DNA from 3 places in the Shinella sp. M27 genome. Region 3 is predicted to be linked to each of the others. Evidence: riboswitches for the same ligand, from Rfam matches in the RefSeq annotation. Region 3 holds a riboswitch; each other region holds the start of a gene.
The links. A riboswitch is a leader RNA that binds a small molecule or an ion and turns the genes downstream of it on or off. The one in region 3 is predicted to bind thiamine pyrophosphate.
Positions count from the first base shown of each region.

Region 1: linked by a shared signal. The riboswitch ahead of thiD (bifunctional hydroxymethylpyrimidine kinase/phosphomethylpyrimidine kinase) and the one ahead of thiB (thiamine ABC transporter substrate binding subunit) in region 3 are both predicted to bind thiamine pyrophosphate.
Region 2: linked by a shared signal. The riboswitch ahead of thiC (phosphomethylpyrimidine synthase ThiC) and the one ahead of thiB (thiamine ABC transporter substrate binding subunit) in region 3 are both predicted to bind thiamine pyrophosphate.

Region 1 is NZ_JBLZPK010000032.1:93,621-98,779, reverse strand. It holds gene ACOZK4_RS12695 (AraC family transcriptional regulator) at 1-252, shown strand, start outside; gene ACOZK4_RS12690 (LysE family translocator) at 381-992, shown strand; gene thiD (bifunctional hydroxymethylpyrimidine kinase/phosphomethylpyrimidine kinase) at 1,091-1,903, opposite strand; TPP riboswitch at 1,946-2,042, opposite strand; gene ACOZK4_RS12680 (peptide chain release factor 3) at 2,110-3,690, opposite strand; gene dut (dUTP diphosphatase) at 3,785-4,252, shown strand; gene ACOZK4_RS12670 (GNAT family N-acetyltransferase) at 4,257-5,144, shown strand; gene ACOZK4_RS12665 (LysE family translocator) at 5,145-5,159, opposite strand, start outside.
Region 2 is NZ_JBLZPK010000060.1:247,062-252,220, reverse strand. It holds gene thiO (glycine oxidase ThiO) at 1-375, opposite strand, end outside; gene thiC (phosphomethylpyrimidine synthase ThiC) at 378-2,189, opposite strand; TPP riboswitch at 2,281-2,397, opposite strand; gene ACOZK4_RS23195 (Bax inhibitor-1/YccA family protein) at 2,533-3,249, opposite strand; gene ACOZK4_RS23190 (anti-sigma factor family protein) at 3,277-4,050, opposite strand; gene ACOZK4_RS23185 (sigma-70 family RNA polymerase sigma factor) at 4,037-4,582, opposite strand; gene ACOZK4_RS23180 (YqaA family protein) at 4,637-5,074, opposite strand.
Region 3 is NZ_JBLZPK010000007.1:221,225-226,383, reverse strand. It holds gene ACOZK4_RS02225 (ABC-F family ATP-binding cassette domain-containing protein) at 34-1,863, opposite strand; gene ACOZK4_RS02220 (thiamine diphosphokinase) at 1,867-2,532, opposite strand; gene ACOZK4_RS02215 (hypothetical protein) at 2,660-2,836, opposite strand; TPP riboswitch at 2,996-3,102, shown strand; gene thiB (thiamine ABC transporter substrate binding subunit) at 3,142-4,149, shown strand; gene thiP (thiamine/thiamine pyrophosphate ABC transporter permease) at 4,163-5,159, shown strand, end outside.

The sequences.
Region 1 (5,159 bases), on a different contig from region 3:
GAAGACCTTGCGGAAGAAAGCGGGCTTGGCCGTTTCCGGCTGGTGCGTGACTTCGCCCGCGTGACCGGGCTGACACCGCACGCCTACCTGCTCCAGCGCCGCACCGAGCTTTCCCGTCGATTGATCGCGACGGGAAAGCCGCTCGCCGAAGCCGCGGCCGAAGCAGGCTTTGCCGACCAGAGCCATATGACGCGCAATTTCACCCGCCGCTACGGCTATACGCCCGGTGCCTACCACGCCGCCCTCGCCTAGCGACTTTTCGCAATTCCGGGCGCAAAACCGCTCCGCACTTTTGCTGGAATTGCTTGGCTGCAATTTCGTTCAAGACCATCCTGGCCGCTCCGGTGTTTCCTGCCCGCTCCTCAGCATGGGAACATCACATGACCACCGAATTCCTCATAACCTCGCTCGTTGTCATCCTGCTTCCGGGCACCGGCGTCATCTATACGCTGGCGCTCGGTATCAGCGGTGGTTTTCGCGCCGGCCTGCTTGCCGCCTTCGGCTGCACGCTCGGCATCATTCCGCATATCCTCGCCAGTGTCGTCGGGCTTGCCGCCGTGCTGCATGCCAGTGCGCTCGCCTTCGAGGTGCTGCGCTATGCCGGCGTCGCCTATCTGCTTTTCATCGCCTGGAGCCTCCTGAAGGATTCGCGTGCGCTCGATCTCGGGCCGGATCAGCCGGCAGAACGGGCGCCGCGCATCGTGCGGAAAGGCATCCTCACCAATATCTTCAACCCGAAACTCTCGCTGTTCTTCCTGGCCTTCCTGCCGCAATTCGTACCGGCACAGGCGCCTGACGTCACCGCGCGCATGCTCATCCTCGGCGTAGTCTTCATGGCGCTGACCTTCCTCGTCTTCGCGCTCTATGCAGCCCTTGCCGCAGGCCTGCGGCAGCAGGTGCTGAGCCGTCCGAAGATCATGGTCTGGACACAGCGCAGTTTTGCCGCCGCGCTCGGTCTGATGGGTCTGCGGCTGGCGCTCGCGGATCGCTAGAGCAATTCCAGCAAAAGTGCGAAGCGGTTTTGCGTCCGGAATTGCCTAGAAACAAAGAGCTAGAGCGTTTTCGCGTTTCGAAGAAAAGCGGAAATACTCTAGTTCCAGAGCGCATGAAAATGGTGCAGCGGGCCGTGGCCGGAGCCGACGGCCAGCGCATCCGAGCCGCGCACGGCGCCGGCAATGTAGCTTTTTGCCGCCGCCACGGCATCCGGCAGCGTCTTGCCCTTGCCGAGTTCGGCCGCAATGGCGCTCGATAGCGAGCAGCCGGTGCCATGGGTGTTGCGCGTAAGGACGCGCACGCCCTCGAACCAGCGCAGGCGATCGCGCGTCGCCAGGACATCCGGGCTCTGGTTGCCGGGCAGGTGCCCACCCTTCAGCAGCACCGCCTTGGGGCCAAGCGCCAGCAGGCGGTTCGCCTGATCCGCCATCGTCTCCCGGTCCGTTGCCTCCGCCTCGCCGAGCAGAGCGGCCGCCTCCGGCAGGTTGGGCGTGAGCACCGTGGCGAGCGGCAGCAGGCGGCGCATCAGGGCATCGACGGCCTCGCGCGCCAGAAGCGAGGCGCCACCCTTGGCCACCATGACGGGATCGAGCACGAGCGGCGTGCTGCGATGGCTGGCGAGCGCATGGGCCACCGCCTCGACAATATCGGCCGAGGCGATCATGCCGATCTTCACCGCATGGACCCGCACATCGGCGAAGACATCCCGGATCTGCGCCGCGACGAAATCCGCCGGCACGAGATGCACGCCGGACACGCCTTGTGTGTTCTGCGCCGTCAGCGCCGTCAGCACGGCCATGCCATAGGTGCCGCGCGCCGCGAAGGTCTTGAGATCGGCCTGGATGCCGGCGCCGCCCGACGGGTCGGACCCTGCGATGGAAAGGATGTTTGCGATGGTCGTCTCGGCCATTAAGCCTCCTTGCGACGGAGGTGGCCGTGGGACGCGCAGCGATACGGCGCCCGTTCGACTCCCTCCGCCGGCATGATCCGGTTCAGGTTCAAAGGGTGCTTCTCAGCCCGCCTTGCGGCGGACGCCCCTGTCCAGGCGCTACGTTTCGCAAATGAAAAGCCGCCTGTCATCTTGAAAGTGACAGGCGGCAAAATGGCAGGCGTGCGTTACGCCTTGGTGACGTGATATTCCTTGATGGCGACCATCTTGATCGCGGGATAGCGCTCCGCCTCGTAGCGCAGAGAGAAGCTGTCCTGCGCCAAAAACACCGGATCGCCGTCAAGGTCGCGGGCGATATCGCCGCGGCGCTGGGTAACGAATTTGTCGAGTTCCGCCGCATTCTCGGAGGAAACCCAGCGGCAGACGGAGAAGCGCGACATCTCGAAGGAAACCGGCAGACCGTATTCCCCCTGAAGCCGTTCCTTCAACACGTCGAGCTGCAGCGCACCGACCACGCCGACGATGGCCGGCGAGCCGTCTTCCGGTGAGAATAGCTGCACGACGCCCTCTTCCGCCATCTGCTGCAGGGCTTCCTTCAGCTTCTTGGCCTTCATCGCGTCTTCCAGCCGCACGCGGCGCAGAATTTCCGGCGCGAAGTTCGGCACGCCCTCGAAGACCAGCGCTTCGCCTTCCGTCAGCGTATCGCCGATGCGCAGCGTGCCGTGGTTCGGGATGCCCACCACGTCGCCGGCATAGGCCGTGTCGGCCAGCTGGCGCTGCGAGGCGAAGAAGAACTGCGGCGCCGAGAGACCTATGGTCTTGCCGGTGCGGGCAAGGCGCACCTTCATGCCGCGCTCCAGCATACCGGAGCAGACGCGGGCAAACGCGATGCGGTCGCGGTGGTTCGGGTCCATATTGGCCTGGATCTTGAAGACGAAGGCCGTCATCTTGTCTTCGGCGGCATGGACCTTGCGCACATCGGCAATCTGGTCACGCGGCGGCGGCGCGAAGGCGCCGAGCGCGTTGATGAGATCGCGCACACCGAAATTGCGCAATGCCGAACCGAAGAAGACCGGCGTCATATGGCCTTCGAGGAAGGCTTCGCGGTCGAATGGGCGGCAGGCCTCGCGGGCCAGCTCCAGCTCCTCGGTGAAGGCTTCGCGCTCGTTTTCCGGCAGGTTTTTGGCGACTTCGGCGATATCGTCCATTTTCGTCGGCTGCACCTGCGTATCCGAGCCGCGATAGGTGCGATCGGCAAGGTGATAGGAGCCGCAGAAGGACTTGGAGCGGCCGACGGGCCAGGTGACCGGCGCGGTATCGAGTGCCAGCTTCTCTTCCACCTCGTCGAGGATTTCGAAGGGGTCGCGGCTTTCGCGGTCCATCTTGTTGACGAAGGTGATGATCGGGATATCGCGCAGGCGGCAGACTTCGAAGAGTTTCAGCGTGCGCGGCTCGATACCCTTGGCGGCATCGATGACCATGATGGCCGCGTCAACGGCCGTCAGCGTGCGGTAGGTATCGTCGGCGAAGTCCTCGTGGCCGGGCGTATCGAGAATGTTGAAGACGTTGCCGTCATATTCGAAGGTCATGACCGAGGTCACGACGGAGATGCCGCGCTCGCGCTCGATCTTCATCCAGTCCGACCGGGTCTGGATGCGGTCCTTCTTCGCCTTCACTTCGCCGGCGAGCTGGATGGCGCCGCCGAACAGCAGCAGCTTTTCGGTGAGCGTGGTTTTACCGGCGTCCGGGTGCGCGATGATCGCGAAGGTGCGGCGGCGGGAGACCGCCTCGGCGAGGGTTTCAGCCATTTTTCTGCAATATCCTGTGAGTTGCCGGCGTCTTTACAGGCTCCGCCTCGAAGATGCAATTGACGCGCTGCCGCCACGGCCGGCTTATGGCCGCATGACCGCACACGCTCCCGCCCAGCTCTCCCTCATCCGCCTGCCGCATGGCGCGGGGATCGAGCTTCCCGCCTATGAGACGCCGGGCGCCGCCGGCATGGACCTGCGCGCCGCGGTGGAAGCCGATGCACCGCTGACGCTCGCGCCGGGCAAGCGCACGCTGGTACCGACCGGCTTCGTCTTCGAAGTGCCCTTCGGCTACGAGGCGCAGATCCGTCCGCGCTCCGGCCTCGCCTTCAAGAACGGCATCACCTGCCTCAACACCCCCGGCACCATCGACAGCGATTATCGCGGCGAGGTGAAGGTGCTGCTCGTCAATCTCGGCGAAGAGCCGTTCACCATCGAGCGCGGCATGCGCATCGCCCAGATGGTAATCGCCCCCGTAACGCAGATCGCCGTTCACGAGGTAACGGAAGCCAGCGAGACCGCACGCGGCGCCGGCGGCTTCGGCTCGACCGGCGTGCGCTGAGACGATGACGGGCCATCCTGCGCTCGTTTTCCGCGCGAACTATTTCGGCGATCCGGCGGCTTCGCTGGCGCTTGCCGGCCTGCTCGACGACACGTTCGGCATCGATGTGACGATCCTCGACCGGCTTGGCGGGCCGGACCCGACCGGCGTGCCCTTCGCCTGGTTCGACGCATCCGGCACCTGCATCGCCAATATCAGTGCCTTCTCGATGCCGCTGGTCATCAACGGCAATTTCACGCGCGCCGCGGCGCTGCAATCGGGAGCGGTGCGGCCGGATTTTCGCGGGCGCGGCCTGTTCCGCTCCGTCATGGAGGCAGCCCTCGACTATTGCGACAGCGAGGGTTTTGAAGCCGTGGCGCTGCTGACCGACAAGCCCACCCTCTACGAGCGTTACGGTTTCCGAACGCTGGCGCAGCATCGTTTTGCAGGCCCGGCACCGACAGGCGGTCGGGCTGGCGCAACGCGGCAGCTCGATATGGCCAACGATGCGGACGTGACGTTGCTTCGCCGACTCTTGAATGGTCGTCGCCCGGTTTCCGATCGTTTTGCACCGCTGCGGCAGGTCGAGATGTTTCTGTTCAACGCCGCGCTGATGCCGGATCTCCGGCTCGACGTCATGGAAGAGGACGGCGCCGTCATTGCCTGGCAACAGGGCGAAGACGGCACCTTCGAGCTGTTCGACGTGGCCGGTGCGCAAATCCCTGCCCTCGCCGATATCCTCGCAAGCCTGCGGCTCACGCCGTCAAAAATCCACGTGCATTTTGCGCCCGATCATCTGAACTGGAACGGCGAGGCCATTGCCGACGAGGGCGACGTGGTGCTCATGCTGCGCGGAGCGGAGGACCTGCTGCCGCAAAAGCCCTTCGCGCTGCCGCCGATGGCAGAATTCTGATCAGCGTCCAGCATC
Region 2 (5,159 bases), on a different contig from region 3:
GAAGCGGCCGGCGAGATCCGGCTCCAGGGCGGCGATGGCCTGCTCGTCCAGCCATTCCCAGCCGCTGGTTCGTCCCGCAAAACGCTCAAGCTCACCGGCATCACGCCCGCTGGCCACGACCAGCGTGCCGCGCCGCTGCACATGGCCGGGAAGGGCGGCTTCCCACCAGTCCGCGGCGAGACGGCCGAGCGTCAGCACGGGTTCTTCCGCGCCTTCCCGTTCGCACCAGGGGGCGAGCATGCCGCCGGCAAAGCCGGAGGCACCCTGGCCGATTTTCTCGGCCCGTTCGTGAATGGTGACGTCGAAGCCGTGGCGATAGAGCTGCCAGGCGACCGTCAGGCCGGCGACGCCGGCGCCTTTGACGAGGATGCGCATGGTCATTCTCCCGCAAGCGGCATGTAGAGATCACCGCCCTCGCGGAATTTCTGGGCCATCGTCTCCAGCCCCTCCTTCTGCGCCTCGGCGCGGATATCGTGCGAAATGCGCATGGAGCAGAATTTCGGGCCGCACATGGAGCAGAAATGCGCGACTTTGTGCGCCTCCTTCGGCAGGGTCTCGTCGTGGAACGAACGCGCGGTGTCCGGGTCGAGCGAGAGGTTGAACTGGTCCTCCCAGCGGAATTCGAAGCGGGCGCGCGACAGGGCATCGTCGCGGATTTTTGCGGCCGGATGCCCCTTGGCGAGATCGGCCGCATGCGCCGCGATCTTATAGGTGATGACGCCGACCTTCACGTCGTTGCGGTCGGGCAGGCCGAGATGTTCCTTCGGCGTGACGTAGCAGAGCATGGCGGTGCCGAACCAGCCGATCATGGCCGCCCCGATGCCTGAGGTGATGTGGTCGTAGCCCGGTGCGATGTCCGTCGTCAGGGGCCCGAGCGTGTAGAACGGGGCCTCGCCGCAGGTCTTCAACTGCTTGTCCATGTTCTCCTTGATCTTGTGCATCGGCACATGGCCGGGGCCCTCGATCATGACCTGGCAGTCCTTTTTCCAGGCGATTTGCGTGAGTTCGCCGAGCGTCTCCAGTTCGGCGAACTGCGCGGCATCGTTGGCGTCGGCAATCGAGCCGGGACGCAGGCCGTCGCCGAGCGAGAAGGAGACGTCATAGGCGCGGCAGATGTCGCAGATTTCCTCGAAATGCTCGTAGAGGAAGCTTTCCCTGTGGTGATGCAGACACCACTTGGCCATGATCGAGCCGCCGCGCGAGACGATGCCGGTGACGCGGTTGACGGTGAGCGGGATGTAGTGCAGCCGCACGCCGGCATGGATGGTGAAATAATCGACACCCTGTTCGGCCTGCTCGATCAGCGTATCGCGAAAAACCTCCCAGGTGAGGTCCTCGGCAATGCCATTGACCTTCTCCAGCGCCTGGTAGAGCGGCACGGTGCCGATCGGCACAGGCGAATTGCGGATGATCCATTCGCGGATGTTGTGGATGTTGCGGCCGGTCGAGAGGTCCATGACCGTATCGCCGCCCCAGCGGATCGCCCAGACCATCTTCTCGACCTCCTCCGCCATGGAGGAGGTGACGGCGGAATTGCCGATATTGGCGTTGATCTTGACCAGGAAATTCCGGCCGATGATCATCGCCTCGGCTTCCGGATGGTTGATATTGGCGGGGATGATGGCCCGGCCGCTCGCGACCTCCTGGCGGACGAAGTCCGGTGTCACGAAATCGGGGATATGCGCGTCAAAACTTTCGCCGTCGCGGGCAAGGGCCTCTTTTGCCGCCTTGCGGCCGAGGTTTTCCCGGATTGCGATGAACTCCATTTCCGGCGTGATGATGCCGGCCCGGGCGTAGGCGAGCTGCGTCACCGACTTGCCGTCCTTCGCGCGGCGCGGGTGGTTGCGGACGGGAAATTCCGGCGTCAGGCGCTCGCCCGTTGCAAAGCCGTTATCCTCGGGGCGGACATGGCGGCCTTCGTACCCCTCGGTGTCGCCGCGGGCGATAACCCAGCTTTCGCGCAGCCGCGGCAGGCCGGCATCGATGGCGACGACGTGGTTGGGGTCGGTGTAGGGGCCGGAGGCATCGTAAACGATGACGGGCGGTTCGCCCGAGGTCGGGTGGAGCGAAATCTCGCGCATCGGCACGCGGATGTCGGGATGTTCTTCGCCGGCAATGTGGATCTTGCGCGAGGCGGGCAGGGCGCCGGTCGTGACGGTCGGGGTAAGCTTTTGGGCGGCAATATTCATCGTGAGGCTCCAAGTGTTCGTTTGGAGACCCAGTCCTAGAGCCGGAATGATGGAAGGACGCCGAGACGGAATCCGGGTTTGCGGATGTCCTGCCACAGCGCTTGCACCGTCCCTACGCCAGTATGAACTGGATCAGGTTCAACGGGTCACTGCGCTGCGAAAGCCAGCAGTATCTCAGCCCCTTGTCGGGACCCCCCTGGTGAATGCCTTAAGCAAAAACGCTGCGGGCCGATTTGTCAACATGGGTAATTTATGTAAGTAAATTCTTACGGTTTATTGCATGCGCACAAAAAGAAACGGCGGAGCATAGCCCCGCCGTTCCCTTTGAAATCATTCACGAAAACTACTCGCGTTCACCCGTGAAATTCAGCAGCAGCTGGAAGATGTTGACGAAATTGAGATACAGCGAGAGCGCACCGAACACAGCCATCTTCTGGCTCGATTCCTGGTCGATGTTTTCGGCATACTGTTCCTTGATGTTCTGCGTGTCCCAGGCGGTCAGGCCGACGAAGACGACGATGCCGATGACGGAAATCGCGAACTGCAGCGCGCTCGAGCCGAGGAAGATGTTGACGACCGAGGCGATGACAACGCCGATCAGGCCCATCATCAGGAACGAGCCGACCTTCGACAGATCCCGCTTTGTCACGTAGCCGTAGAGGCTTGTCGTGCCGAACATCGTTGCGGCGATGAAGAAGGTGCGGGCGATGCTCATGCCGGTGAAGACGAGGAATACCGAGGCGAGCGACAGGCCCATGACGGCGCAGAACGCCCAGAAGGTCATCTGGGCTGTGCCGGCCGACATTGTCTGGATCTTGAACGAGAAGAAGAAGACGAAGGCGAGCGGCGCAAGCATCACCACCCACTTCAGCGGGGAGGAGAAGATTGGCACGTAGAGCGCCGGCGTCGAGCCGACGATGAAGGCGACGAGGCCGGTGATGACGAGGCCGGCGCCCATGTAGTTGTAGACGCGCAGCATGTGCTGGCGCAGGCCCTCGTCGAAGAGGGCGGCCGATTGCGCCTGCGCGCCATAGCCAAATCGTTGTTGTACGGGTTCCATCTGAAATCTCCTTCTGGAAACGGTTGATCAGTAGAGCGTGCGGGAAAGATCCCGCGCGGTTTCGGCCAGCTCGTCGGCCTTGCGGCTTTCCGACACCAGCGCATAGGCGACATCGCCGATCTGCCAATAGGCGGCGCGGGCATTGTCGGCGTGGAAGAGCAGCACGTGCTGCACGGCAAAGGAGCCGGGGCGCACGGCGAAAAGCGACAGGCGCTCATCCTTCCGGGGCTCCAGCACCAGTTCGACGCTTGGGCCGTAGGCCGAGGGGAAGACCTGCGTGTCGACGACGCCCCAGCCCTTCGGCAGGTCCGGCAGGACGATTGCCGTCGCAGAGCGGATCTCGGCGGGGTCGAAGTTTTCCGTTTCCGGCTGAGACGCCATGTAATCGCGCAGAAGCGTCGTCTTGTGCGCCCGCACCGCCTCTTCCACGAAGACGGGCGGCGGCGTCGATGCCACGACCTCGGTTGCGCCGAAGGGGCCGAAGGCCGCATGGGCGACCCAGCCGGCGGCGACAAAGAGCGCGATGGTGGCGGCGCGGCGCAGGAAACCGAAGACGCGGCGGCGCGACAGCGCCCGTTCGAGCAGGCGTGCGGCCTCGCGCGTTTCCTGCCGCATCACCGCGCGGTGGTCGGCAAGCGCCAGGCGCAGTTCGTCGCGCACGCGCAGGTCCTTCATGATCTGGGCTGCGGTTTCGGGCCGTTCCGACAAATAGGCTTCCACCTCGATGCGCCGGCCGACGGCGAGCTGGTCGTCGACATAGGCGTTGAGATCGGCCTCGAGAATGGGGTCATTGCTTGTCATCGTCAGTGCCTCCGACGATTTTGAGATGGGTTACGGTCGCGGCCGGACCGCTCTGTTCGAAGCTGCGCAGCCGTTCGCGGGCGCGGGCAACGCGCGACATCAGCGTGCCCACCGGAATCTTCAGCGTGTCGGCCGCTTCCTGATAGGAAAGCTCCTCGATAGCGACGAGATGCAGCGCCGCGCGCTGGTCTTCCGGCAGGCCGAAGAACGCGTCGCGCAGCTGCGTGAGCCGCACCGAATGGTCCTGGTTCGCCGGCATCGCGCGTTCGGCGAGATCGGCCGCCGCATCGTGGCGGCGCTCCAGCGAGCGGCGCTGGCGCAGGCGGTCGATATGCGCATTGTGCAGAATGGACATCAGCCAGTTGCGTACATTGGCACCGGTGCGGAAGCTCGACTGCCGCTCGTAGGCTTTCACGAGTGCATCGTGCACGAGATCTTCCGCCTCGTCCGGATTGCGGACGAGCGAAAGCGCATAGCGCCTGAGCGCCGCAAGCTGTCCGATCACGTTGAAGCCGGGTGTCTTTCCGTTCATGACCCAATATACGAAAGCTGCGCGGTGCTCATTCCATCGTCATGGCAAAAAAATTCAAAGCCAATGCAGGATTGCCGCGGCGAGGACAACGTAGCGGCCGAATTTTGCGATGGTGACGACCAGCAGAAAGCGCGGGAAGGGCTCGCGCATGATGCCGGCGGCAAGCGTCAAGGGGTCACCGATAATGGGTAGCCAACTCAACAGCAGGCTCCACCAGCCGTAGCGGCGATACCAGCGTCCGGCGCGTTCCAGGCTTTCTGCGCTGACGGGAAACCAGCGCGCTTCGCGATAACGCTCGATGCCGCGCCCCAGCAGCCAGTTGACGACGGAGCCGAGCACATTGCCGGTGCCGGCGACGAGGATGAGCAAGGCCGGAGAGTGGTGCCCGAGGGCGAGCAGGCCGGCGAGCACAGCCTCGGACTGCGCGGGAACAAGGGTTGCGGCAAGGAAAGCCGCGAGGAAAAGGCCGCCATAGGCCGCAAGCGCGCTCATGGCGACGCACACCATGCCGTCAGCGATCGGTGCGCGGCAGGGATGCGATGTCGTCGCTCTTTCGACCTGTTTCGTGAAGTATCCA
Region 3 (5,159 bases):
GGGGGGTGGCGGCGACATGCGTCCGGAAAGGGCTCAGCCCTCCAGTTCCTCCCGCAGCATTTCCAGCTCCAGCCATTCCTCTTCCATCTTCGTCAGCGAGGCGCGCAGCTTTTCCATCTCGGCGGCGAGCTTGTTGAAGGTGGCGGGGTCCTTGGTGAAGAGGTTGGGATCGGCCATCTTCGCCTCGCGGGCGGCGATCTCCTTTTCCGCCTTCTCCATCTCCTTCGGCAGGTTTTCTAGCGCGAATTTCTGCTTGTAGGAGAGCTTGCCCTTGGCCTTGCTGTCGGAGGAGGCTGCGGCGGGTGCTGCTTCCGCCGCCTTCGCCTTCTCGGCCTTTTCCGCCTTGCGCTTCTCTTCGATCGCACCGCGGCGCTGCGCCATCATGTCGGTATAGCCGCCGGCATATTCGATCCAGCGACCATCAGGGTTTTCCGGATCGGCGGGGGCGATGGTCGAGGTGACGGTGCGGTCGAGGAAGTCGCGGTCGTGGCTGACGAGCAGGACCGTGCCGGCAAAGCCGGCGACGATCTCCTGCAACAGGTCCAGCGTCTCGATGTCGAGGTCGTTGGTCGGTTCGTCGAGGATCAAAAGGTTGGTCGGGCGCGACAGGATGCGCGCCAGCATCAACCGAGCGCGCTCGCCGCCCGAGAGGTTGCGGATCGGCGTGCGGGCCTGTTCCGGCTGGAAGAGGAATTCCTTCATATAGCCGGTGACGTGGCGCTGCTCGCCATTGACCAGCAGGTTTTCGCCGCGCCCATCGGTGAGGTAATGGGCGAGCGTATCATCGAGATTCAGGTCCTCGCGGCGCTGGTCGAGCGTGGCGATCTCCAGATTGGTGCCGAGCTTCACCGTACCGCTGTCGGGTTCCAGCTGGCCGGTCAGCATTTTCAGCAGCGTCGTCTTGCCGGCACCGTTCGGGCCGACGAGGCCGATGCAATCGCCCCGGTGCACGCGGATCGAGAAGGGCGCGACGATGGTGCGCTCGCCGTAGGCCTTGGTGATCTTTTCCGCCTCGATGACAAGCTTGCCGGATTCCTGCGCATCGGAGGCGCTGGCCTGCACACTGCCCTGCGGGCCCTTGTGGCCGCGATAACGCGAGCGCAGATCGTGCAGCGCGCCGAGACGGCGCATGTTACGCTTGCGGCGTGCCGTCACGCCGTAGCGCAGCCAGTGCTCCTCGCGCTCGATCGCTTTGCCGAGCTTGTGCTGCTCCAGCTCCTCGGCTTCCAGCACCTCATCGCGCCAGGCTTCGAAATGGCCGAAACCGCGGTTGAGCCGGCGCGACTGGCCGCGATCGAGCCAGACGGTGGCGTTCGAGACCTTTTCGAGGAAACGACGGTCGTGCGAGATGACGACGAGCGCCGAGCGGGTCGATTGCAGCTCGCCTTCCAGCCATTCGATGGTCGGAAGATCGAGATGGTTGGTCGGCTCGTCGAGCAGAAGAATGTCCGGCTCCGGCGCCATGACGCGGGCAAGTGCGGCGCGGCGCGCCTCGCCGCCCGACAGCGACTTCGGGTCTTCCGTGCCGTCGAGGCCGAGATGTTCGAGCAGATAGGTGACGCGGTACGGATCGTCGCTCGGGCCAAGCCCGGCTTCGGCATAGGCCGCGACCGTGTCGTAACCATCGAAATCCGGTGCCTGGTGCAGGTAGCGGATAGTCGCGGAGGGGTGGCGGAACACTTCGCCCGACTGCGCCTCGGCAAGGCCGGCGGCGATCTTCATCAGCGTCGACTTGCCCGAGCCGTTGCGGCCGACAAGCGAGATTCGGTCGCCGGGCTCCACTTGCAGGCTCGCGCCGGCAAGCAGCGGCGTGCCGCCGAAACTCAGGAAGATATCGTCGAGTTTGAGGATGGGCGGTGCCAAGGGTCAGGCTCCTGAAAGGTCATAGGGCCGGGCGATGAGGATCGCGCGGCCGGAGGCAAGCGAAAGGCGGATCGGGCCTTCGGCGACATTGGAAATGGTGCGCGAGGAGCCGAAGGGCAACGAAAAATCATTGAGCGGATAGCGCACATTGCCGATGAAGAGGCCCGACAGCGGCGAAAGGCCGAGGATCGAAAACAGGCAACCCTTGGGCAGGTTGATGTCGAGGCTGCCCGGCAACAGTGGCCACGCCTCCTCCTCGCCGGAGGTGAGCTTGATCGCATAGCCGTCTTCGGCCAGCGACACCGCATGAAGCAGGTGCATCAGCGCATGGTCGCTGCGCTCGCCACCAAGCGCGCCGACCAGCACGATATCCTTCGCGCCGCGTTCGGTCGCGACGGACACGGCGATCGCCCCGTCGGTCTCGTTCTTGGCGACGGGATAGGGCTGGCGGTCGACACCGGGCCAGGCGGCGATGAGATCGTCCGGCGTCGAATCGAAATCGCCGACCCAGATTTCCGGCGTCACACCGAGCGCTGCGGCATGCCGCATGCCACCATCGGCCGCCACGAAGCGCGCACCGACAATATCGGCCCGCACCCGCGGCGTCACCGCAAGCGCGCCGCCGAGAAGGACGACGAAGGTCTGGTCTATCGGGGCCGGTATGGTCATGGCTGATGCCCTTAGCGCATGTTCCGGCGAAAGGGAAAGAGTTTGGCGCCGCCGCATAGGCCCGAACGGCAAAAGACCCGGATGCAGGGGAACATCCGGGTCTCGGGGAGGTCAGGGACGGGTTCGCTTAGCGGCAGACCTTGATGCGCTTGATGATCACATTGCCGTAGTAGTCGTAGGACTTGATCTTCTTGATGAAGCAGTACGGCTGATAATCGTAGCTGTAGTAGCCGGCCTGAGAAGGCGCTGCGAAGGAGACGGCAGCGATAAGGGCAACGGTGGCGGAAACGATGATCTTGCGCATGGGGTCTCTCCTGATCGGTTAACGATGAGCCTCTCTCATCCGGTGATCTGAAGGTCTCATATCCCTACCCATGCCGCTGTTCCGGATGGAACAGGGCCGGCCGCCCCGCTTGCGCGCATCCACCCCTTGCGCCGCGGCGTTTCCGGGATTATGCCTTTTTCCGCTCTAACGGGGTGCCTGCAGGTTTGCGGGCTGAGAGGCCTCACCGCCAACCCGAAGAACCTGATCCGGTTTGTACCGGCGGAGGGATTAGACGGCACAATCCAGCGCCCTATTCCCGTTTTTGACGAAACAAGGAGGCGCTGATGCGCAAGACAGTTTTTTCCTCCATCGCGGCGTTCGCCGTTTCCCTCGCCCTGCCCGCCTTCGCACAGGAAAAGACGCTCACCGTCTATACCTATGAGAGCTTCGTTTCCGACTGGGGCCCCGGCCCGAAGGTCAAGGAAGCGTTCGAAAAGACCTGCGGCTGCACGGTCGAATGGGTCGGTGTCGCCGACGGCGTGGAGCTCCTGACCCGACTGAAGCTCGAAGGCGAGGGCACCAAGGCCGATGTCGTGCTCGGGCTCGACACCAGCCTCATCACCGAGGCGAAGGCGACCGGTCTTTTCGAGGCGCACGGCCTTTCGCCTGATAACCTGACGGTGCCCGGCGGTTTTTCCGACGACACCTTCCTGCCCTATGACTACGGCCACTTCGCCGTCGTCTATGACAGCGAGACGGTGAAAAACCCGCCGACGAGCCTGAAGGAACTGGTCGAGGGCGATCCGTCGCAAAAGATCGTCATCGAGGATCCACGCACTTCGACGCCGGGCCTCGGCCTGCTGCTCTGGGTGAAATCCGTCTATGGCGACAAGGCGGGCGAGGCCTGGGGCAAGCTGAAGGACCGCGTGCTGACCGTCACGCCCGGCTGGTCGGAAGCCTATGGCCTGTTCACCAAGGGCGAGGCGCCGATGGTGCTCTCCTACACGACCTCGCCGGCCTATCACGTGATCGCGGAAAAGACCGAGCGCTATAAGGCAGCCGCCTTCTCCGAGGGCCACTATGTGCAGATCGAGGTTGCCGGCCTGACGCGCACCTCGCACGACAAGGACCTTGCCCACCAGTTCCTGACCTTCATGACCAGCCCGGATTTCCAGTCGATCATTCCGGAAACCAACTGGATGATGCCGGCCGCCAAGACGAAGGATCCGCTGCCCGCCGCCTTCGACGCACTGGTCAAGCCGGAAAAGACCTTCCTGATGTCGTCGGACGAAGTCGCCGCCAATCGCAAGGCCTGGATCGACGAATGGCTGGCCGTAATGAGCGCCAAGTAAGGAGCGGCTGAACATGTTCGCCCGCGCGGAACGACGCACACTGCGTGTCGCCGGGGGCCTTGCCCTCGGCTTCGTGCTCGTCTTCGCGGGCGCGGCAACGGCGGTGCTGCTCGCCCATGCGGGCGGCAGCGGCGCCCCGCTCTTCGATGCCTATACCTGGCGGGTGGCGCAGTTCACGCTGATGCAGGCGACGCTCTCGACGCTCCTGTCGGTGGTGCTCGCCATTCCCGTTGCCCGGGCACTTGCCCGCCAGCGGACCTTTCCCGGTCGCGTCTGGATCCTCAGGCTCTCCGTCGTGCCGCTCGGCCTGCCGTCGCTGGTGGCGGCCCTCGGCATCATCGAAATCTGGGGGCGGCAGGGCGTCGTCAACGACCTGCTGCGGCTTGGTGGGCTGGAAAGCCCCGTCAGCGTCTATGGCCTTGCCGGCATCCTGATCGCCCATGTCTTCTTCAACCTGCCGCTCGCCGCGCGGTTCCTGCTGGCGGCACTCGACCGCATCCCGCCGGAATACTGGCTGACCTCGGCCAATCTCGGCATGGGCAGCGGCGCGACCTTCCGGCTCATCGAGTGGCCGGTCATAAGGCGCGTCCTGCCGGGCATTGCCGGCCTGATCTTCATGCTCTGCGCGGCAAGCTTCACCGTGGTGCTGACGCTCGGCGGCGGGCCGGCGGCAACCACCATAGAGGTGGCGATCTATCAGGCGCTGCGCTTCGATTTCGATCCGCAGCGCGCCGTGCTGCTATCCGGCTTGCAGATCGCCGTCACGGCGGCGCTGATCTGGCTGCTCTCGCTGTTCGGCCGCCCGCCGGAAGAGGGCATGACGGCGGGGCGCGATATCAGGCGCTTCGACGGCCGGCGCCGCCGCCTGTCCGATGGCCTCATCCTGCTCGCCTTCTCGCTTTTCACCGCAGCACCGCTTGCCGCGACGCTCGTCTCTGGCCTTGCGGCCGATTTCGGCCGGCTGGCGCTCGATCCTTTGCTGCACCGGGCGCTCGCCACCAGCCTTGCCA